Regions from separate parts of the Pseudomonas sp. ATCC 13867 genome, predicted to be linked through region 2. Evidence: riboswitches for the same ligand, from Rfam matches in the RefSeq annotation. Region 2 holds a riboswitch; the other holds the start of a gene.
What was found. A riboswitch is a leader RNA that binds a small molecule or an ion and turns the genes downstream of it on or off. The one in region 2 is predicted to bind manganese.
Positions count from the first base shown of each region.

Region 1: it holds a riboswitch for manganese, as region 2 does, so the genes downstream of both, H681_RS21310 (sodium:calcium antiporter) here and H681_RS20190 (TMEM165/GDT1 family protein) in region 2, are expected to answer to the same signal.

Region 1 covers NC_020829.1:4,754,599-4,766,004, forward strand. Annotated here, with positions in the region: gene H681_RS21305 (acetyl-CoA carboxylase family protein) at 1-1,105, shown strand, start outside; yybP-ykoY riboswitch at 1,144-1,315, shown strand; gene H681_RS21310 (sodium:calcium antiporter) at 1,368-2,378, shown strand; gene H681_RS21315 (type 1 glutamine amidotransferase domain-containing protein) at 2,467-3,144, shown strand; RNA gene ssrA (transfer-messenger RNA) at 3,218-3,575, shown strand; gene H681_RS21320 (hypothetical protein) at 3,748-4,053, opposite strand; gene H681_RS21325 (YceH family protein) at 4,167-4,838, opposite strand; gene cysC (adenylyl-sulfate kinase) at 5,008-5,601, opposite strand; gene H681_RS26795 (hypothetical protein) at 5,579-5,839, opposite strand; gene H681_RS21335 (ATP-binding cassette domain-containing protein) at 5,877-6,164, opposite strand; gene H681_RS21340 (GntR family transcriptional regulator) at 6,249-6,935, shown strand; gene yjiA (GTPase) at 7,133-8,131, opposite strand; gene H681_RS21350 (YbdD/YjiX family protein) at 8,339-8,542, opposite strand; gene H681_RS21355 (carbon starvation CstA family protein) at 8,555-10,621, opposite strand; gene H681_RS21360 (DUF3015 domain-containing protein) at 10,806-11,312, opposite strand.
Region 2 covers NC_020829.1:4,512,778-4,524,183, reverse strand. Annotated here, with positions in the region: gene H681_RS20210 (methyl-accepting chemotaxis protein) at 1-2,016, opposite strand, end outside; gene H681_RS20205 (M48 family metallopeptidase) at 2,208-3,029, shown strand; gene H681_RS20200 (NAD-dependent epimerase/dehydratase family protein) at 3,065-4,072, shown strand; gene H681_RS20195 (ketosteroid isomerase-related protein) at 4,195-4,638, opposite strand; gene H681_RS20190 (TMEM165/GDT1 family protein) at 4,735-5,316, opposite strand; yybP-ykoY riboswitch at 5,395-5,526, opposite strand; gene H681_RS20185 (amino acid permease) at 5,571-7,028, opposite strand; gene H681_RS20180 (class I SAM-dependent methyltransferase) at 7,146-8,150, opposite strand; gene H681_RS20175 (DUF1835 domain-containing protein) at 8,203-8,967, opposite strand; gene H681_RS20170 (2-hydroxyacid dehydrogenase) at 8,964-9,929, opposite strand; gene H681_RS20165 (LysE family translocator) at 10,028-10,657, shown strand; gene H681_RS20160 (AraC family transcriptional regulator) at 10,961-11,406, opposite strand, start outside.

The DNA.
Region 1 (11,406 bases), 240 kb from region 2:
GGCCGGGCTCGACAACATGAGCTTCGTCGGCCTGGCGCGGCTCTCCGGGCTGGTGCCGCTGGTGGGCGTGGTCTCCGGCCGTTGCTTCGCCGGCAATGCCGCCCTGCTGGGCTGCTGCGACGTGATCATCGCCACCCGCGATACCAGCCTGGGCATGGCAGGCCCGGCGATGATCGAGGGCGGCGGCCTGGGCAGGTTCGCCCCCGAGGAAGTCGGCCCCAGCGACGTGCAGAGCGCCAACGGCGTGATCGACGTGCTGGTGGAGGACGAGGCCGAAGCCACCCGCATCGCCCGCCAGTACCTCGCCTACTTCCAGGGCGACAGCGCCGACTGGCAATGCGCCGACCAGCGCCGGCTGCGCCACGCGGTGCCGGAGAACCGCCTGCGCGTCTACGACATCCGCCAGGTCATCGAACAACTGGCCGACAGCGACTCGACGCTGGAACTGCGCCGGCACTTCGCCGCCGGCATGATCACCGCGCTGGTGCGCATCGAAGGCAAGCCCTTCGGCCTGCTCGCCAACAACCCCATGCACCTGGGCGGCGCCATCGATGCCGAGGCCGGCGACAAGGCCGCGCGCTTCATGCAGCTGTGCGACGCCTTCGACCTGCCGATCATCTCCCTGTGCGACACCCCCGGCTTCATGGTCGGCCCGGAGGCAGAGAAGACCGGCACCGTACGCCACGTCTCGCGCATGTTCGTCACCGCCGCCAGCCTGACCGTGCCCTTCTTCACCGTGGTGCTGCGCAAAGGCTACGGCCTGGGTGCGCAGGCAATGGCTGCCGGCAGCTTCCACGCTGCGCTGTTCACCGTCGCCTGGCCCAGCGGCGAGTTCGGCGCAATGGGCCTGGAAGGCGCGATCCGCCTCGGCTACGCCAAGGAGCTGGCTGCGCTGGAGGACCCGCAAGAGCGGAAGGCGCTGTTCGACAAGCTGGTCGCCGCCGCCTACCGCAACGGCAAGGGCCTGAACATGGCGAGCTACCTGGAGATCGACGACGTGATCGACCCCGCCGACACCCGCCGCTGGCTGCTGCGCGGGCTCGCCTCAGTGCCACGCCCGGCTCCGCGCCAGGGCAAGAAGCGTCCACTGATCGACACCTGGTGACCCAGCGGGTTGAGCTAAGCTCCTGATTGGCTAAAATGCGCATCGTCATTGGGGAGTAGCCGACCGCTCATGCGAGCGGGGGCGACGTCAACACACTTGGCCCACAAGGCTATGGCGTCGCCAGCGATCCGCCTGGCAAGACCTTTGACCACGCAGCCTCCGAGCGGCCGGGGAGCGCGTGGTCATGGGTATCGGACCGGCCGGGAGTCTTCACCGTGACGCACCGCCTCATCTCCCGCTCCATCCGTCTGGAGCCTCGCGCATGCTGACCTTCATCCTCGAACTGCTCGGCATGCTGCTGGTGATCCTGATCGCCGCCGAACTCTTCACCAACGCGCTGGAACACTTCGGCGAACGCCTGGGCATCTCCGAAGGCGCCACCGGCTCACTGTTCGCCGCCATCGGTACTGCGCTTCCGGAAACCCTGATCCCATTGCTGGCCCTGTTTGCCGGCACCCGGAACGTGAACCTCAACCAGGAAGTCGGCGTGGGCGCCATTCTCGGCGCGCCGCTGATGCTGTCGACCCTGTCCACCTGCCTGATGGCCTGCTTCGCCTGGCGAGCGCGCGGGCTGGCCGGCCGCGTTCGCCCCGAGCGCAGCGGACTGCAGCGCGACCTGAATTTCTTCCTGATCGCCTTCAGCATCGCCGCCATCGCCATGTTCGTACCGACGCAGTTCCTGCCCCTCCGCATCGGCCTGAGCCTGCTGCTGGTCCTCACCTATGTCGCCTACATCACCCTTACGCTGCGGGCCTCGCAGGAGTTGGTGGAGAACGGCCACGGCACTGAAGCCGATCACCACATGTACCTGTCGCGCCTCGGCCTGCCGACCAACCTGGCGACCATCCTGCTGCAATTGCTGCTGGGCCTTGGCTTGCTGGTGCTGGGAGCGAAGGGCTTCATCCACGGAGTGGAGGGACTGTCACACCTGCTGGGCCTCTCCGCCCTGCTGCTGTCGCTGCTGATCATCCCGATTGCCACCGAGTTGCCGGAGAAGATCAACAGCATCCTCTGGGTCCGCCGCGGCAAGGACACCCTGGCCTTCGGCAACATCAGCGGCGCGATGGTGTTCCAGGGCACCCTGCTGCCCGCCATCGGCATCCTGCTCACCCCCTGGCAACCGCGCATCGAAGTGCTCACCGGCGTACTGATCACCCTCGGCGCCACGCTCTGGCTGCGTCTCAATGCGCAGCGCGATGGACTGCCGGTCTGGGTGCTGCTGCTGAACGGCGTGCTGTACGCCGCCTATCTGGGCATCACCCTGTCACGCTGACGCCTGCGGCGTACCGCCTACACTGACCAGTCTGGGCTGCCGATGCTGCGGCAGCCCCTTGTCATCGAGATACGCCGAAGGAGTGAGCATGAAAATCCTGGTAGTCCTGACCTCCCACGACCAGCTCGGCAGCACCGGCAGAAAAACCGGCTTCTGGCTCGAGGAGTTCGCCGCTCCCTACTACGTGTTCAAGGATGCCGGCGCCACCCTGACCCTGGCCTCGCCCAAGGGCGGCCAGCCACCGCTCGACCCCAAGAGCGACGCAGAGGACGCGCAGACCCCGGCCACCCGCCGCTTCCGCCAGGACAGCGATGCGCAGGTCGCGCTGGCCAACACCGTGAAGCTCAGCGAGGTACAGGCCGACGACTACGACGCCCTCTTCTATCCCGGCGGTCACGGCCCGCTCTGGGACCTGGCCGAGGACCGCACCTCGGTGGCGCTGATCGAAGCCTTCCACTCCAGCGGCAAACCCGTTTCCGCCGTCTGCCACGCCCCCGCCGTATTCCGCCATCCGCGCGGCCTGGACGGCTGTCCACTGGTGCAGGGCCGGCATGTCACCGGCTTCAGCAACAACGAGGAGGAAGCGGTGGGCCTCACCGACGTGGTGCCGTTCCTCGTCCAGGACATGCTCAAGGCCAACGGCGCCCGCTACAGCAAAGGCCCCGACTGGCAGAGCCACGTCGAAGTCGACCGGGGACTGATCACCGGCCAGAACCCCGCCTCCTCCGAAGCCGTGGCCGAAGCCGTACTGAAATTCCTGACCTGACAATGGTTTGCACCGCCCTGGTTGGACCTCGGGGCGGCTTTACCGTAGAATGGTCACGACCTTCAAAGGTTTTGGGGCCGATTAGGATTCGACGCCGGTAACAAAACTCGAGGGGCATGCCGAGTAGGTGACAGTTCTCGTAAATCAGCTGCCACAACTTTATAGTTGCCAACGACGACAACTACGCCCTAGCAGCCTAAGTGCCGCTAGCAGACCCTAGGGGATGCCTGTAAACCCGACGATTAGGTCTGTCATATAGAACAGGATCGCCGCCAAGTTCGCTGTAGACGTAACGGCTAAAACTCATACAGCTCGCTCCAAGCACCCTGCCACTCGGGCGGCGCGGAGTTAACTCAGTAGAGATGGCTAAGCATGTAGAACCGACAGCGGAGAACTGGCGGACGGGGGTTCAAATCCCCCCGGCTCCACCAAACGCAAGACGAGAAGCCCCTGATTTTCCTAGCGAACTTCAGGGGCTTTTTCGTTACAGCGCCAGCTTGCGGCAGGGACGAAGCCACAGGCTTGGCCAATACCGTACTCAATACGTAGTCGACCCGTTCCGCGAAATGAGCGAGCCACGGTATGCAGACAGGGAAGCAGGCGCTAGACCAGCAAGGCTCCCCAGCGCACCAACTCCTCCGGAGCCTCCACAACGACAACGGCCTCCTTCAGGCGCCGGGCCAGGCGCAGCCGTTCCGCACTGTGGAGCAAGGGGCCCGCGTCGTCTTCGGCCCCGAACGGATCATCGATCAGCACCCCCTTGATCAGCCCCTGGCGGAACAGTGCGCGAATGGCGAGGAGATTGCTCTCGCGATGCCCGGTGAGCTCGTTCACGGATTTGAAGTCGATTTCCGAAAGCTGGCTGAGCACGGCGGTCAACTGGGCCTGGGAGGGTTTTCGACGACTCATGGTGAACTCCGGGTATAGCGGGTAAAGCTGTGACTATCGACGCCGAATGTTAACGCTTGATTAGTCGGATGGCTGGCCGACCAAAGTCGACCGGCCAGTGGAAAAGACCTGACTCAATCCCGCGAGACACCCAGTTCCAGCAGGGCAAGACGCTCCTCCAGGGCGGCGATGCGAGCCTCCAGCTCGACCAGGCGGGACTCGTCGTGCCCGCCGCCGTCACTGCGCTCGCTGGAGGCGCGGCTGCCGCTGGCGGCGATGGCGGCCTCGCGGTCTTCCTCGGTACCCAGCAGGTGCATGTAGCGGTCTTCGCGCTGGCCGCTCAGGCGCTCCAGTTGCACGGCCATGCCACGTCCGGCGAGGCGTTCGAGCTGGTGGCGGACTTCCTCGGTGTCGTCGAAGTCGTGCATGCGCTGGCTACGGGTGAGCAGCTCGTTGAGAGTCTGTGGGCCGCGCAGGAACAGCAGGCCGAGCAGGATGACCTGCGGCTTGACCAGTTCCAGCGCCTTGTCCAAGCGCTGCTCCCAGCGGTCGGCGCGGCTGCCCATGACCAGGCGGGTCATCTCGCGCCCTTCCAGATGGCGCAGGGACTGGCCGACCTGGCCGGGGGTGAGGTTCATCACCGGGTCGCGGCTGGTCTTCTGGTTGCACGCGGTAACCAGGGCGTTAAGGGTCAGCGGGTAGGCTTCGGGGGTGGTGAGCTGCTTTTCGATCAGGCACCCGAGAACGCGGGCATCCACGGCACTCAGGGGTTCGAAATCGGAGAGGGTGTCGAGCGACTGGCTCATGGCGGTATCCGTCGATGAGGGAACCGCCCTAGCCTAGCCGTTTACGCGGCGTTTGGCAGCTTCAGGCGGCTCTGGCTGGGCGACGGTTCAGTGGTCGTTCGATGTTCCTTTCCGCCGACGCCTGCTCGCGCTCCTGCGCATTACGCTCCAGCGTGCGCCAACGGGCGCCTCAGTACGCGCAGGCGCCGAGCAATCGTCGAATGGACAGGTCCAGCGGCTCCAGGCTGGTATCAACGACGAACTCCGGCGCAGGCGGCACTTCATAGGGGGAATCGATGCCGGTGAAATCGCTGATCAGCCCCTGTCGCGCCTTGCTGTACAGCCCCTTGGGATCACGCTGCTCGCAGAGATCGAGTGGCGTGGAAACATGGACTTCGACGAACTGCCCCGGCTGGAACTGCGCCCGCAGTCGCTCGCGGTCGCGCCGGTACGGCGAGATGAAGGCGCAGAGCACGATCAGGCCGGCGTCCACCATGAGTTTCGCCACTTCGCCTGCGCGCCGGATATTTTCCGCCCGGTCCGCCTCTGCCATGCCCAGATCACGGCAGAGCCCGTGGCGCACGTTGTCGCCATCGAGCAGATAAGTCTTCCTGCCGGCCGCATACAGCGCCACGTCCAGCGCATTGGCAAGCGTCGACTTGCCGGCTCCCGACAGGCCCGTGAACCAGATGCATGCTCCGCGCTGCTGCATGACCTCGGCGCGCATCTGCGTCGTGACCTTCTGTTCGTGCCAGCGCACCTCACTGCTCAACCCGTTCGACATGGTTGCCTTCTCGTCCCGAGGAAACGAACAAGGCTGACGAATAGGGGAAGTGGTTCCAATGCGGCGCCTCCACCAGGTGCAGGCAGAAACTTCCGACATGGCGGCGTGAAAGGGAGTGCGGCAATGAGTTGCCGGGCGTTTTTCGTGCTCCATCGATGTGCCAATGCGCATCTTGTTGCAGGAGCTTGCTCGCGAGCTGCATGACTCCGGTGGCGGAGCAGAATCCGTTCGCGAGCAAGCTCGCTCCGAAGAAAAGCGAAAGCGGCTCGTCAGCCCTAGAGCCTGGACCAGATGCCGTTGGGATAGGCGATGGCACTGCTCACCGACATGTACGGGGACAGCGCGCAGCTCTGGAACACGCTGCTGATGCGGCGGCGATATGACGGCAGGTCGTTGACCTGCTCGCCGCCGATGAGGATGTCGCCGGAGGTGACGTTCTCGACGCCGGCGCTGCTGCGCAGCAGCGCGGTCTTGCCGCAACCCGACGTCCCCAGCAAGGTGGAGACCTCGTTGAGGCGGGGCGCGTCGGTGGAGCGTTTGCTGACCCGACGGACATCGACCAACGAGTTTATTTTTCTTCCGCAACAGGTTTTGCACGGACGGTTTGCGGCATCCTTTCCTGGGTCAAGCAAGAGGCGGAGTCGGTCATGACGGAGAAACACCCCGAGTCCACGGTGGAACGCGTCTACCAAGGGGTTTACGAGGCCATCAGCAAGCGCACCCTGCGCCCCGGCATGAAGCTGGGCGAGGCGGCGCTGGCGGAATTGTTCAAGGTCAGCCGCACTTCGGTGCGCGCGGCGCTGAAACATCTGGAAGCGGACGGGCTGGTCTCCAGCGCGCTCAACAAGGGTGCCTGGGTGTCGCTCCCCAGCGACGAGGAGATCCGTTCGCTGTTCGAAACGCGGCGGCTGATCGAGATCGGCATCGTCAGCGAACTGTGCCGCCGAGCCGACAGCGCGATCTTCCAGGACCTGCGCGACCACGTGGCGCTGGAGGATGCGGCCCACGGCCGCGACCATGCGCAGTTCGTCCACCTGCTCGGGGAGTTTCACCTCAAGCTCGCGGCGGCGCTGCACAATCCGGTGCTGCTGGACTTCTTCCGCAAGCTGATCGAGCGCGCCTCGCTCTACGCCACCACCCTGGACGACGAGCACCACGAAACCTGCCGGGGCAACGAGCACCTGCGGTTGATCGAGTTCATCGAGGCGGGCAACCAGGCGGCGGCCATCGAGCTGACCTGCATGCACCTCAACGCCATCGAGCAGGCCATCCTCAGGGCGGCGGGGAACCTGAAGGCGGATTACCACCCGCTCAAGCACCTGATCGGCGGCTGAGATTTACTGTAGGAGCGAGCTTGCTCGCGAACCGAGGCGCCCCGTTGATACCGAATCCCATCCCCACGCCTCAGCGAAAGAGGACCGGTCGGTGCGTGATTGCACTATGGCGTTAGCCGGGAGCAACTGTTCGCGAGCAAGCTCGCTCCTACAAAGAGCGGCAGAGAAAAACGCCCGGCGCTGGCCGGGCGTTTCGGTCAGGCGGCAGGCTCGCCCGCGATGGCTTCGAAGCCCTGTCGAATCTGCTCTTCCGGCAGGTTGTCACCGATGAAGACGATCACGCTCTCGCGCTTCTCGTCGCCCTTCCACTCGGAGTCCCAATCGAAGCCATAGAGCCGCAGCACGCCCTGGAACACCAGGCGACGCGCCTCGTCGGCGATATTCAGCACGCCCTTGTAGCGCAGCAGCGAATTGCCGTGCCATTGCAGCAGGTCGTCCATGAATTCGCTGAGGCGTTCGATATCCAGGGGGTTGTCGCTGCGCAGCACCAGGGTGGTGATGCGGTCGGTGGTGTCCGCCGCCGGGCGCACGGGGCGCAGCAGCGGGCGCAGGCCGAGGTCGGCGTTGAGGTTGAAGCCGCGCACGTCGAGCAGGCGTTCCAGCTCGATGGCGCCGTGCTTCACGGCGTGGATTTCGGCGCGGCGGTTGATGCGCTGCAGGCGCTCGACCAGCGCCTCGTATTGTGCAGGCGACACCAGGTCGCTCTTGCTTACCAGGATGCGGTCGCCGAAGCCGACCTGGGCCTGGGCGATGGCTTCCTGCAGGTGGCGCTCGGCGTTGGCGGCGTCCACCAGGGTGATGATGCCGTCGAGCAGGTAGCGCTCGCGCAGGGTCTCGTCGACGAAGAAGGTCTGCGCCACCGGGGCCGGATCGGCCAGGCCGGTGCACTCGATCACCACGCGGTCGAAGTCCAGCTCGCCATTGTCGCGGCGCTCCAGCAGGACGTAGAGCGTGCGCTCCAGGTCGCTATTGATGGTGCAGCAGACGCAGCCGTTGGACAGCGTCGTCACCTGAACCGCGTCGTCGCCGAGCAATTGAGCGTCGATCGGCGTCTCGCTGAACTCGTTCTCGATCACGGCGATCTTCAGACCGTGCTCGGCCTTGAGGATGTGCTTGAGCAGGGTGGTCTTGCCGGCCCCGAGGAAGCCGGTGAGGACGGTCACCGGAATCTGCGGCGCGCTTGCGGAATCGGTCATGGGAACATCCAGGCAATCAGAAAAGAAAACAGGCAGAAATGAAAACGGACCGCGATCGCTCGCGGCCCGCATCTCTACTTATGAAACGTCGGCGAGGCAGGCGAGGCAAGGCGCCAGTGGCCGGAAAAAGCGGAGTCTACTTCAGTAGATGAGCATTTTTCCGGCCACTGGCAACGCAGCATCGGCCACGCAGCCAGTTTCATCGCATCAGCAGCAGCGGATCGGCCTCCCCTTGCCACCACCGTAGCGAGCCTCCTGGCGCTCGCGGAAGAACTCCTCGTAGGTCATCGGAGTCTTGTCCGGGTGCTTGTTCTGCATATGCTGAACGTAGGTGTCGTAATCGGGCATGCCGACCAGCATGCGTGCGGCCTGCCCGAGATACTTACCCATGCGGCTGAGGTCGTTGAACATGATCTACCTCCGTCAGGCGTCCGGGATCGGCTGGAACGGCGCCTCCTTGTCGGTGCGCTCCTTCTTGCTCCAGGCGCTGGCGCCCACCTTGATCGAGTACACCAGCACGCTGAACACCACCAGCAGGAACAGCACGGTGAGACCGGCGTTGATGTAGGCGTTCATCATCACCGCCTGCACCTGGCCGATATCCTTGGCCGGCGCCAGCACTTGCCCGGCATCGAGCGCGGCGCTGTACTTCTTGCCCAGGGCGACGAAGCCCACGGCCGGGTTGCTGTCGAAGACCTTGATCAGCCCCGCCGCGGTGGTGCAGATCAGCAGCCAGGCGGCCGGCAGCGCGGTCACCCAGACGTACTGCTGACGCTTCATCTTGATCAGCACGACGGTGGCGAGCATCAGCGCGATACCGGCGAGCATCTGGTTGGAGATGCCGAACAGCGGCCACAGCGTGTTGATCCCACCCAGCGGATCGACCACGCCCTGGTACAGCAGCCAGCCCCACAGCGCGACACAACCGCCGGTGCCGACGATGTTGGCGCCCCAGGAGTCGGTCTTCCTCAGTGCCGGGACGAAGTTGCCCAGCAGGTCCTGCAGCATGAAGCGACCGGCACGGGTACCGGCGTCCACCGCGGTGAGGATGAACAGCGCCTCGAAGAGGATCGCGAAGTGATACCAGAAGGCCATCGTATTCTCACCCGGCAGCACCTGGTGAAGGATGTGCGCGATACCCACGGCGAGGGTCGGCGCACCGCCGGCACGGGCCAGGATGGTGGTTTCGCCGATATCCTTGGCGGTCTGGGTCAGCACCTCGGGGGAAATCATGAAGCCCCAACTGCTGACGGTGGCGGCCACCGCGTTGACGTCGGTACCGACCACGGCCGGCGGGCTGTTCATGGCGAAGTAGATGCCCGGCTCGATCACCGAGGCGGCGACCATCGCCATGATCGCCACGAAGGACTCCATCAGCATGCCGCCGTAGCCGATGTAGCGGGCGTCGGGCTCGCGGTTGAGCAGCTTCGGCGTGGTGCCGGAGGAGATCAGCGCGTGGAAGCCGGACACGGCGCCACAGGCGATGGTGATGAACAGGAACGGGAACAGGCTGCCCTTCCACACCGGGCCGGTGCCGTCGGTGAACTGGGTCAGGGCCGGCATCTTCAGCTCCGGCATGACGATCAGAATGCCGATGGCCAGGGCGACGATGGTGCCGATCTTGAGGAAGGTCGACAGATAGTCACGCGGCGCCAGCAGCAGCCACACCGGCAGCACCGAGGCGACGGCGCCGTAGCCGATCAGCATCCAGACGATCTGCACGCCGTGGAAGGTGAAGACCGGCGCCCATTCCGGGCTGGCGGCGACCTGCCCGCCCAACCAGATGGAGCCCAGCAGCAGCGCCACGCCGACCACGGAAATCTCGCCGATGCGGCCCGGGCGGATGTAGCGCATGTACACGCCCATGAGGATCGCGATCGGGATGGTCGCCAGCACGGTGAACATGCCCCACGGGCTTTCGGCCAGGGCTTTCACCACGATCAGGGCGAGTACCGCGAGGATGATGATCATGATCAGGAACGCGCCGAACAGGGCGATGGTCCCCGCCACCTGCCCCATTTCCTCGCGCACCAGTTCACCCAGCGAGCGCCCATTGCGGCGGCTGGAGATGAACAGGACCATGAAGTCCTGAACGGCACCGGCCAGCACCACGCCGGCGATCAGCCAGAGCGTGCCGGGCAGGTAGCCCATCTGCGCCGCGAGCACGGGACCGACCAGCGGGCCGGCGCCGGCGATGGCGGCGAAGTGGTGACCGAAGAGGATGTGCTTGTTGGTCGGGACGTAGTCCAGGCCGTCGTTGTTGAGGACCGCGGGGGTCGCTCGGTTGGGATCCAGTTGCATCACCTTGGTGGCGATGAACAGGCTGTAGTAGCGGTAGGCGACCAGGTAAATGGCGACCGCTGCGACGACGATCCACAATGCGTTGATGGCTTCGCCGCGGCGCAACGCCACGACTCCTAAGGCAAAGGCACCGACTATCGCCACCACCAGCCATGCGAGGTGACGCAGCAGGTTGTTGTTATTGTTCATAGCGAGGCTTCCGACAGTTTGAAGGCGAGAATTCGCAGAAAAATTCTAATCTTTTCCCACGACCCATTCATACGACCTTAGTCTAGAGCGGTTACGTGCTTATTGCCTGAGCTCAAAATCGACCAGCCGGACGATGCAAAAGAAAAACCCGCATCTGCAGCGGGCTTTTCGGGGGCGCGGGGGATCAGACTGGCTGCTTGGCGTAGCGCGACAGCACCTGATCGCGGCTCATCACCGCCAGGGTATTGTTCAGCACCTGCTCGCCGGTGCTGTCCTGGGTGGCGAATATCTCGCCGAAGTGCTGCTGGGTCACCTGGGCGAAGTGCGCGCGGTCCTCGCTCGGGATGCCCAGCAGGACGGCGTAGGCATCCAGCGCCTCTCCGTGGCCCTTGGCCATGTCCTCGGCGATGTTGTCGAGCATGCCGTTCATGGCGAAGATCGAGCGGCCGCCGTAGCCGATGCGCACATTGGAGTCACAGCCGTTGGTACCCGAGGTCAGACCGAAGGTGGCGTTGCCCGACGTGCCGTTGGTGGTGGTGGCCAGCAGGTGCGGCAGCAGGCCGCGCTGCCCCTCGAACACCATGTTGCCCCAGCCGCATCCCTTGCCGCCGGCTTCGTCGGCTTGCGCCAACAGGCTGGTGGCGCTCAAAACACCAAGGATCAGGCCCTTGCTCAGGAGTTTCTTGTCCATATTCTGCGCTCCGCAGTGGGTGTTGGTTCGTGCCCAAGGAGCTTTGGCTAGAGCCGGCGCCCTGTCAAACCGCCACCAGCCGTGCCGGACAGAC
Region 2 (11,406 bases):
GCTGACGTTGCGGTTGATGTCCTCGGCCACCGCGCTCTGTTCCTCGGCGGCGCTGGCGATCTGGGTGTTCATGTCGTTGATCACCGACACCGCCTGGGTGATCGACTCCAGCGCCTGGGCCGCCTCGCTGGCGTGGCGCACGCTGTCGTCGGTCTTCTCCTGGCTCTGCTGCATCACCTGCACCACTTCACGGGTGCCATGCTGCAACTGCTGGATCATCGACTGGATTTCCTCGGTGGCCTGCTGGGTCTTCTGCGCCAGGTTGCGCACCTCGTCGGCGACCACCGCGAAGCCGCGTCCCTGTTCGCCGGCGCGGGCCGCTTCGATGGCGGCGTTGAGCGCCAGCAGGTTGGTCTGCTCGGCGATGCCGCGGATGGCTACCAGGATCGCATTGATGTTCTCGCTGTCGCGGGCCAGGGTCTGGACCACGCCCACCGCGCGGCCGATCTCGCTGGCCAGCGCCTGGATCGCCGTCGAGCTGCTCTCGACGATGCGTTTGCCGTGATGCGCGGCCTGGTCGGCGTGGTGGGCCGCTTCCGCCGCATGGGTGGCGTTGCGCGCCACGTCCTGGGCGGTGGCGGTCATTTCGTGGACGGCGGTGGCCACCAGTTCGATTTCCGCCAGTTGTTGCTGCACACCCTGGTTGGTGCGGATGGCGATGTCGGCGGTGTGCTCGGAGGAATCGCTGACGCGCTGCACCGAGGACACCACCTGGCCGATCATGCCCTGCAGCTTGCCGAGGAAAGTGTTGAAGCCCTGGGCGATGGAGCCCAGCTCGTCGGCGCGGTCGCTGGACAGGCGGCAGGTCAGGTCGCCTTCGCCCTGGGCGATGTCGTCGAGCATGCCGACCAGTTGGCGCAGCGGGCGGGCAATGCCGTGGCCGACCAGCCAGATCACCGCCAGGCCGATGGCGGCGATCAGCAGACCCACCAGGGTCATGCCGAGGGTGTCGCCGTCGCGCTGGGACTTCAGGTCCGCCTGCAGCGTGTTCAGATCGCCCAGCACGGCCTCCTGCGGCAGTTGCATGACCAGCGTCCAGCGCGCGCCGGTATCGGCGATGGTGAACGGCAGGAAGAGTTCAATCTGGCCGTGTTGCGCATCGAGCCGCGACAGCGGTTGGTCCAGGGGGAGCCTGGACAACTGGGCGAGGACATCGGCGTCCAGCACGCTGCTGGCCGGTTCGCCGAGCTTGCCGGCGTCCCGGGTGTAGGCGACCAGGCGTCCGTTGCTGGAAATCAGTGCCATCTCCCCGGCGCCGTCGTAGAGGTGGCTGTCGGCGTTCTTGAGCAGGGTCTGGATGAAGTCCAGCGACAGGTCGACGCCCACCGCCCCCTTGAACTGGCCATCGACCAGGATCGGTGCGTTGAAGGATGACATCAGCACCATCCTGCCGCCCATTTCGTAGGGGGCCGGATCGATGATGCAGGGCTGGCGCTTCTCCTTCGGGCACAGGTAGTACTCGCCCTCGCGGACGCCGGTGGGCTGCATCTTCTGGCTTTCCAGGGTGTCGCCCATCGCCTCGACGGTCAGGCTGCCGTCGCTCTTGCGGTACCACCAGGGCATGAAGCGGCCGCTGGCGTCGTAGCCCGGCTGGCCGGCATGCTCGCTGTCGTTGCCGGCGAAGGCATCGGGCTCCCAGCCGGCGAAGGCGTCGAGCAGCTTGGGATTCTGCTCCACGGTCTGGCGCAGCAGGCCGGACATCTCCGCGCGGCCGATGCCCAGCGCCGGGGCGCCGCTGGCGTCGACCTTGCCCATCAGGGCGTTGGTGTTGGCCAGGCCCTTGGCGACGGTCAGCGGGTACTCCAGTTCGCGCTGGATCTGGCTGACCTGGCCGCGCGCCAGGGCCTCCAGGCGTTCGTTGATCACCTGTTCGAGCAGCGCCTGGGTGCGCTCCTGCACCAGGGTCTGGGTCCGGGCCCCGGCGAACAGCGCGTACAGCACCAGGGCCGCGACCACCGCCAGGACACTGGCTCCGGCCAGCGCCACCACGGAAAACTGGATCGACTTGAATTTCATACGGGTACCCGAGTGCTCCAGAGCCTGCGTGTCCCTTCTTATCGGCAGGACCGGGCGGATTCCTTAGCCGGGCGTTGTAATGGGTTGTAACGCGGGTATGCACCGCCTGTTGCAGGGTGGTTGCCGGCCACCGGGGGCCGGCCTACCATGCGCGCTGTCCTTGGGAGATTGCACGGTTTCAGGAGAACAGCATGCCCAGTCTTTTCCGTGTCGCCGGCCTGGCCGCGGCCCTGCTGCTGAGCGCTTGCCAGCAGGTGAACACCACCAGCGGCGGCGTCGTCGGCGTCGATCGCAAGCAGAATATGTTCAGCATGCTGTCCAGCGCGCAGGTTGACCAGATGTACGCCCAGTCCTACCAGCAGACCCTCGGCGAAGCGTCGAAGGCCGGCAAGCTGGACGCCAGCAGCAGCGATGCCAAGCGCGTGAAGGCCATCGCCAGCCGACTGATTCCGCAGACCGGGGCCTTCCGGCCGGATGCGCCGTCCTGGCAGTGGGAAGTCAACGTGATCAAGAGTGACGAGCTCAACGCCAACTGCGGCCCCGGTGGCAAGATCATCGTCTACACCGGGCTGATCGATAAGCTGAAGCTGACCGATGACGAGCTCGCCGCGGTGATGGGCCACGAGATCGCCCACGCCCTGCGCGAGCATGGCCGCGAGGCCATGTCCCGCGCCTATGCCGAGCAGATGGGCCTGGGTATCGGCGGTGCCTTGCTGGGCCTGGGCCAGGGCAGCGTCGACCTGGCCCACCAGGTCGTCGAATACAGCCTGACCCTGCCCAACAGCCGGCAGAACGAGAACGAAGCCGACCTGATCGGCCTGGAACTGGCCGCTCGCGCCGGCTATAACCCCAACGCCGCAATGACGCTGTGGCAGAAGATGGGGCAGGCGGCCGGTGGCGACGCGCCGCCGGAAATCCTCAGTACCCACCCGGCCGACAGCACCCGGATGGCCAACCTGCAGGCAGCCATTCCGAAGGTGATGCCACTGTACGAGCAAGCCAAAGGCCGCTGAGTGGCCCGCCAGGCGCGGCGCGTGGTAGCGCCGCTGTGCAACGTGAACAGGGAGCGCCCGTGAAAATTGCTGTACTCGGAGCCACAGGGCTCCTGGGCCATCATGCCGCCCGGGCCATCAAGGCCGCGGGACACCAGCTGGTGCTGATCCACCGGCCGTCGTCACAGATCCAGCGCCTGGCTTATCTCGAGCCGGAGTACCGGGTGGCCGAACTCTTCGATCACCAGGGCATGGCCCGCGCGCTGAGTGGCCTGGACGCAGTGATCTTCAGCGCCGGCTACTACCCGGTGCGGCCGCGTCGCTGGCAGGAGGAAGTGGCCAGCGCCCTGGACCAGACCAATCATTTCTACGCGGCCTGCCTGCAGGCGAAGGTGCCGCGCATCCTCTACGTCGGTTCGGCCTTCGCCATGCCGCCTCACCCGCAGGGGCTGCCGGGGCACGAGGGGCTGTTCTACGAAGGACTGCCCACCGGCAAGAGCGCCTACGTGATGTGCAAGTGGGCGCTCGACGAGCAGGCCCGCGAGCAGGCGCGTGGCGGCTTGCCCGTGGTGATCGGGATTCCCGGCATGGTGTTGGGCGAACTCGACATCGGCCCCACCACCGGGCGCCTGATCACCGCCATCGGACATGACGAGATGCTTCACTACGTGCCGGGCCGGCGCAACGTCATCGACGCCGCCGAGGCCGGTCGTGGCCTGCTGCTGGCGCTGGAGCACGGCCGGGTTGGCGAGCGTTACCTGCTCACCGGGCACAACATCGAGATGGGCGAGCTGACTGCCACCGTCGCCCGCCTGCTCGGCAAGCCGGCACCCACGCCGATGCCGTTGCACCGGGCACGGGCCCTGGCGACCCTCGGGCGCTGGCGTTACCGACTGACCGGCAAGATGCCGCTGCTGGATGATACGGCGATCGAGGTAATGGCCGGCGGGCAGTTCCTCGATGGGCGCAAGGCGCGCGAAGAACTGCGCTTCGAGGCCCAGGTACCGCTGGAGGACACGCTGGAACGGGCGATCGCCTGGTTCCATGCCAACGACTATCTGTAACGCCCCGTAGGAGCGAGCTTGCTCGCGAACCGCACGGCACCGAGCGGCCTCTGTTCGCGAGCAAGCTCGCTCCCTACGACAGCGCAAATGCAAAAGCCCGGCAAATGCCGGGCGTTTTCATGTCAGGGCAGTGCCTTCTCGGCAAAGGGACGGTTCTGCAGCCCCATCTGCGCGCGGAAGCTCTCCATGTCGAACATGGTGCACAGCTCGAGGATTTCCCCGGTACTGCTGAATACCCAGAAGCCCATCGCCGACAGGCTGAGGATCTTCTCGCTGGCCGGATAACCGAAGGCGGGGCGGGAGATGCTGCCCAGCAAAGTGCTCCAGGTGAATACCTTGCTGCCTTCGCGGATGCATTCCTCCACCACCACTTCCAGGTCCGGCATGGCCGAGCGGATCTCCTCCACCAGCCGGCGGTAGCCGGCGTTGTTCAGCGGCTGCGCGGTGAAGGCGCTCTTGTAGATGAAGTCCGGACTGTGCAACTGCTCGGCCAGCGCCAGGTGACCCTTGTTCCACGTGAGGTCGATGTGCTGGCGGGCGAGCTTCTTGAGATCCTTCTCCGACATGGCGCTTCCTGGGTGCTGGGACGATGGCGCACCACTGTGTCCCGGATGCCGTGCACGGGCATTGGCCGGCGCGCCAGATCCCAGCGGGGGCTCGGGTTAGAACACTCCGCCAAGCTTCAGCGCATGCCACACGGCGGCCAGGCCGAGGACGGCGAAGGCGGCGGCGGCCAGGCGGCGGATCAGGTTCAGCGGCAGGCGTTCGGCGGCGAAGTTGCCGGCCAGTACCACCGGCACGTTGGCGATCAGCATGCCCAGCGTGGTGCCGATGACCACCAGCCAGAAGTGCGGGTACTGCGCGGCCAGCATCACGGTGGCGACCTGGGTCTTGTCGCCCATCTCGGCAAGGAAGAAGGCGATCAGGGTGGTGAGGAACGGACCGAATTTCTTCAGCGCGCCCTCTTCGTCGTCATCCAGTTTGTCCGGGATCAGGGTCCAGGCGGCGACCGCCAGGAAGGACACGGCCAGCACCCAGCTCAGCGTGGTTTCCGAGAAGAAGCTGGCAACCCAGCTGCCGATGGCGCCGGCGGCGAAGTGGTTGGCCAGGGTGGCGGCGATGATCCCGGCGATGATCGGCCAGGGCTTGCGGAAACGCGCGGCGAGGACGAGCGCGAGCAGTTGCGTCTTGTCGCCGATTTCCGCGAGGGCAACGATCAGGGTTGGGACGAAGAGGGATTCCATCAGGCTTCCTAAGGGGGCGGGTCGACTCAGCACCATGACACGCGCCACCTGCCCGCCCCGGGTCAGGTTGCTCGTGTCATAGGTCTTGTCAAACCCGGGCCTGAACGATGCAGGCTTGGGTCGCACGCGCCATGATCTGCGGACCAAGTGTGTTGACGCGTACCGGGCGAGCTGGGCGCTCGCGGGAGACTACTCCCCTAGGACGGGGCGCATTCTGCCCAAGTCCTGGGACTTGGGCAAGCCGGCATGTCGGATCATTCGCGGCTGGAGCGGATATCCATGTCTTCGTAGCGGATGAAACGCGTGCCGTTCTTGAAGCGGTAGCCCAGCCAGATCGTGAGGAACAGCGGGATGGTGATGTAGGTGGCGACCAGCCCGGCCCAGTCCACGTGCTCGCCGACGAACGCCTGGTAGTTCTGTCCCAGGGTGATGATCAGGCAGAGGGTGAAGGCGAACAGCGGACCGAAGGGGAACCATTTGGCGCGGTAGGGCAGGCTGTTCAAGTCGCCGCCCTGCAGGACGAAGGCCTTGCGGAAGCGGTAGTGCGACACGGCGATGCCCAGCCAGACGATGAAGCCGCACATGCCCGAGGCGTTGAGCAGCCAGGTGTAGACGGTCTTGTCGCCGATGAAGCTGGTGAGGAAGCACAGCGCGCCGACGAAGGTGGTGGCCAGCAACGCGTAGCGCGGCACCCCGCTGACGGACACCTGGTTGAATACCCGTGGCGCCTTGCCGTGCAGGGCCATGGTGTAGAGCATCCGGGTCGAGGCGTACATGCCCGAGTTGCCGGCCGAGAGGATCGCCGAGAGGATTACCGCGTTCATCACGCCCGCCGCGGCGGCCAGGCCCGCGCGCTCGAACAGCAGGGTGAAGGGCGAGGTGCTGATGTCGCTGCTGTCGGTCTTGAGCAGGTTCGGATCGGTGTAGGGGATCAGCATGCCGATCACGAAGATCGACAGGATGTAGAACATCAGGATTCGCCAGAACACCTGGCGGATGGCGATGGGAATGGATTTCTGCGGGTTCTCCGACTCGCCCGCGGCGACGCCGATCAGCTCGGTGCCCTGGAAGGAGAAGCCGGCGATCATCGCCACCCCGATCATTGCCTGCAGGCCGCCGGCGAAGGGCGCGTCACCGGTGGTGAAGTTGCTGAATCCGGGGCTGTCGATGCCGTGCATGATGCCGATGATGCTTGCCAGGCCAATGCCGATGAAGATCACCACGGCCACCACCTTGATCAGCGCGAACCAGAACTCGCTCTCGCCGAAGCCTTTCACCGAGAAGAAATTCAGCATGAACATGACGCCCAGGAACACCACGCTCCAGTAGATACCGGGCACGTCGGGGAACCAGAATTTCATCACCAGCTGCGCGGCCACCAGTTCCGCGGCGATGGTCACCGCCCAGTTGTACCAGTAGTTCCAGCCCATCGCGAAGCCGAAGCCATCGTCGATGAAGCGGCTGCCATAGGTGCAGAACGAGCCGGAATCGGGAATGTACGCCGCCAGCTCGCCCAGGCTGGTCATGAGGAAGAACACCATCAGGCCGATCAGCGCGTAGGCCATCAGGGCGCCGCCGGGGCCCGCGGTGGCAATGGTGCTGCCGGAAGCAACGAACAGGCCGGTACCGATGGAGCCGCCGATGGCGATCATATTCAGGTGTCGGGGCTTGAGGGAGCGCTTGAGGTGATGCGGCTTCTCTTTCGGCCCCATGGCGAACGTCAGTTCGACATCGTCTTTGATTCTTCGATTCACAGGTGTCCTCGATAGTCTGGGCGTGCGGCGGCGCACCGTTCCATTGGCTCGGTGCAGTGTAGTGCGAGCCTTCGATCAGCGCCGCCGGGCGCTGTAAATGCGGAAGCCGTCGGCCTCAGCCAGGATCTGACAGGGACCGAGGTGCTGCTCGATCAGCGGTGGGTATTTCAGGAAGCTGTTGGCCACCAGACGTAATTCGCCGCCGAGCGCCAGATGGCGTTCGGACTGGCGCAGCAGGTGTTCGGTGGCGGCGTAGCTGGTATGCACGCCCTGGTGGAAGGGCGGGTTGCTGACGATCGCGGCAAGCCCGGCAGGGGCCGCGTCGATACCGTCGCCGGCGATCACCTCGCCGTCCAGGCCATTGGCGGCCAGGGTCAGGCGGCTGCTTTCGAGGGCGAAGGCGTCGACGTCCAGCAGGGCCAGTTGGCTGGCCGGGTAGCGCCGCTTGAGGATGGCGCCGATGACGCCGGCGCCGCAGCCGAAGTCCAGCACCTGGCCGGTGGGCAGGCCGTCCAGTTGTTCCAGCAGCAGGGCGCTGCCGCGATCCAGGCGGCCGTGGCTGAACACGCCGGGCAGGGTGACCACCTGCAGCGGGCCGTCGGCCAGCGGCAGTTCGTAGCGTTGCGCCAGGGTGTGCAGGTCGGGCGCGCCGGGGGCGCCGTCGATGTGGGCATGCCACAGCTGGCTGTGGCGGGCGCTGTCGAGCTTGCTGGCGCGGCCGAAGACGGCGAGCTGCTTGCTGGCGCGCTCGACGCCGGCGCGTTTCTCGCCGACCAGGTACAGCTCGCCGTCCGGCACGCAGTGGGCCAGGGCGGCGAACAGGTAATCGGTGAGTTCGCGGGATTTGGGCAGGAACAGCACGGCGGCCTCGAACGCGCCTTCCGGCGGCGTCACGCCGAAATGGCAGCGGCCCGGATAGCGGGCTTCGAGCTGCCGGGCGTCGCCTGCGTGCCAGCTCCAGCCCTGGGCCTGTGGCAGGTCGCCGAGCAGGGCGTCGGCGGGCAGGCCGGCGAGCAGGACGCGGCCCTGGAAGCGCTCGATCTGGCGCAGCAGCACTTCGCTGGTGGGGGCGTTGGACATGCGGCCTCCTCGAAAAAAGGGCGCGAGTTTAGCAGGGCTCCAGTGGCCGAGCCTAGGCGAGCCGCACCTCGGCGTTGTTCCAGAGGTCGTCGCCACGCAGTTCCAGGGCGCCCGCCGCGACCTGTTCGCGCAGGCGCCAGGCGGCCAGCAGGTCGGTGACGAACAGGCCGTCGACATAGGCCATCGTCGGGCCGATCAGCGATTGCGCCGGGCGCCAGGATTCGCTGGCGCTGTCCAGCAGGACATGGTCGATGTGCGTGTAGCCGGCGCCGCTCAACTGGCCGTCCAGCCACAGGCGCAGTTCGGCGTTCTCGGCCAGGGCGCGCCGCCAGTCTTCGCCCAGGCGCTGGCGCTCGGCGGCGTCCAGTTCGTGGCTGGCGGCCAGGGCGTTGGCCAGTTCCTCGGGTTTGAGCATGGCGATGGCGTGGCGGTCCTCGCAGCGGCACTGGCCGCTGCCGGCGCCAACGCTGCGCAGGGAGACGCGTTCCGGCAGTAGCGCGCAGACGCGGCGCAGCAGCAGTTGTTCGCTGGCGCTGTCGCCGTGCCAGAGGGTGACGGAGCTGGCGTCGGGGCTGCGCAGCCAGTTGACGTCGCTGGCCAGCTCGATGGCGATTTCCCGTTCGCGCAGGACCTCGCCACCCAACTCGTGCCAGAACGCCGCGCGTTGCTGGCAGGGTGGCGTGTCCACGTCGCCCAGCGGGCCGACGGCCAGGTCGTCCGGCATCACGCGGATTTTCTTCTCCACCAGCACGCCGGCTTCCACCGCGCGGCGCAGTGCTTCGGCGGCGCCGTCGCCGCAGACCAGATGCAGGCTCATGGCGCCACCACCCGGCGCGGCTGGCCGGCGAAGAAGCCGGCGGCGTTCTCGCTCAACTGGCCGACGATGCGCTGCCGTGCCTCGCGGCTGCCCCAGGCGCTGTGCGGGGTGAGGATGAAACGCGGGAGGTCGCCGGCCAGCAGCGGGTTGCCGTCCTTCGGTGGCTCGACGCTGAGCACATCGAAGGCGGCGCCGCCCAGGTGGCCGCGGCGCAGGGTGTCGGCCAGCGCCTGCTCGTTCACCAGCCCGCCACGGGCGGTGTTGATCAGGAAGGCCGTGGGTTTCATCAGGTCCAGCTCGCGCTGGCCGATCAGGTGGCGCGTGGCCTCGGTCAGCGGGCAGTGCAAGGTCAGGGCGTCGACCTGCGGCAGCAGCTCGTCCAGCGCCAGGCGGTCGGCTCGCGGCGGTCGGCCGGGCAGCGCGCCGAGCAGCACGCGCATGCCGAAGGCTTCGGCCAGCTTCGCCACCGCGCCGCCCAGTTCGCCGTGGCCGAGCAGGCCGAGGGTCTTGCCTTCCAGCTCGACGATGGGGAAGTCCAGCAGGCAGAACTGTGGCGCCTTCTGCCAGCGACCCTCGCGGATCGCCGCCTGGTAGTCCGGCAGGCGGGTGGCCAGGGCGAGCAGCAGCATCAGGGTGTGCTGGGCCACCGACGGGGTGCCGTAACCCTGGCAGTTGCTCACCGTCACGCCGTGGCGCCGCGCGGCTTCGAGGTCGACGTTGTTGGTGCCGGTGGCGGCCACCAGGATCAGCTCGAGGTCCGGGCACTGCTCGAATACCTCGGTGCCGATGCGTACCTTGTTGCTGATCGCCACCTGCGCGCCCTGCAGGCGCTCGGCCACCTGCTGCGTGTCGCTGCGCCCGTGCAGGACCAGTTCGCCGAACCGGGCGCGCAGCGGCGCGAGGTCGAGGTCGCCGAGGTCGAGGGAGGCGTGATCGAGGAAGACGGCGCGAGCGCTGTTCATGGGGGTTGTACCTTTGCGGAATGTCGGGCTGTTGCGGGAAATCGGTCTGGCGTAAGGTGATCAGCCTAACTGTTTTTCGAAAAGGCTGCGGAGGCGCGATGTACTGGACGGAATTTCTCACCGTGGCATTGATCCACCTGCTGGCGGTGGCCAGCCCCGGCCCGGATTTCGCCGTGGTGGTGCGCGAGAGCGTGACCCACGGCCGGCGCGCCGGTACCTGGACGGCGCTGGGGGTGGGCAGCGCGATCTTCCTGCACGTCACCTATTCGCTGCTGGGCATCGGCCTGATCGTGTCGCAGTCCATCGTGTTGTTCAACGCGCTGAAATGGCTGGCGGCGGCCTACCTGCTGTACATCGGCATCAAGGCGCTGCGGGCGCGTCCGGCCGGTCCGGCGGCGGCTGAAACCCTCGTCGCGCCGGTCGCCCGTACTGCGCGCGGTGCCTATGTCGCCGGCTTCGTCACCAATGGTCTGAACCCCAAGGCCACGCTGTTCTTCCTCTCGCTGTTCACCGTGGTGATCAACCCACACACGCCGCTGCTGGTGCAGGCGGGCTACGGCGTCTACCTGGCCTGCGCGACGGCGGCCTGGTTCTGCCTGGTGGCGCTGCTGTTCAGCCAGCAGCGGGTGCGCGCCGGCTTCGCCCGGATGGGCCACTGGTTCGACCGGATGATGGGTGTGGTGCTGGTGGGGCTGGGGATCAAGCTGGCGTTTACCGAGCTGCGCTGAGGCGTGGGATGACGCTTTCGCAGGAGCGGGCTCTTTCCGCGATTCGCCGGTAGGTTGGGTGTCAAGCGGGTTCGCGAGCAAGCTCGCTCCTACGGGACGACCGGGATGGCATGGAGCGAAGCGCTACCCGTCATGGCGGATGACGTTGCGCATTATTCGCCCTACGACGAGCAAGGGCATCGCGGACGGAGGGAGCCGTGCAGCATTCCCCATAGGAGCAAGGACATGCCCTTGTAGGAGCGAGCTTGCTCGCGAACCTTCTCCGCTGCGGGGCCGTTCGCGAGCAAGCTCGCTCCTGCGGGGTCAGACCTTGATCTCGGCCAGTTGCGCCAATGCCTGCAGGTATTCCCGAGGGTTCTCCCCCAACAACCTTCGGAACATCGCACTGAACGCCCGCCCGCTGGTGTAGCCGAGCGCGGCGGCGACGCTCTGTACGCTCTCGCCGGCCAGCAGGCGCGGCAGTGCTTCGGTCAGGCGCAGTTGCTGGCGCCATTCCTGGTAGCTCATGCCCAGTTCCTGGCGGAACAATCTCGCCAGGGTGCGCGAGCTGGCGCCTACCTGCTGGCCCCAATCCTCCAGGGTGTGCGGGTGTTCGGGATGTTTCAGCAACGCCTTGCAGATCGCCTGCAGGCGTCGGTCGACGGGCAGCGGCAGGGCCAGGGGCAGACGCTCCAGGGTGGCGATCTCCAGCAGGATCAACTGCTCCAGCAGCGGCAACGCCGGCTCGCCGGGCTGTGCCTGCCAGCGGA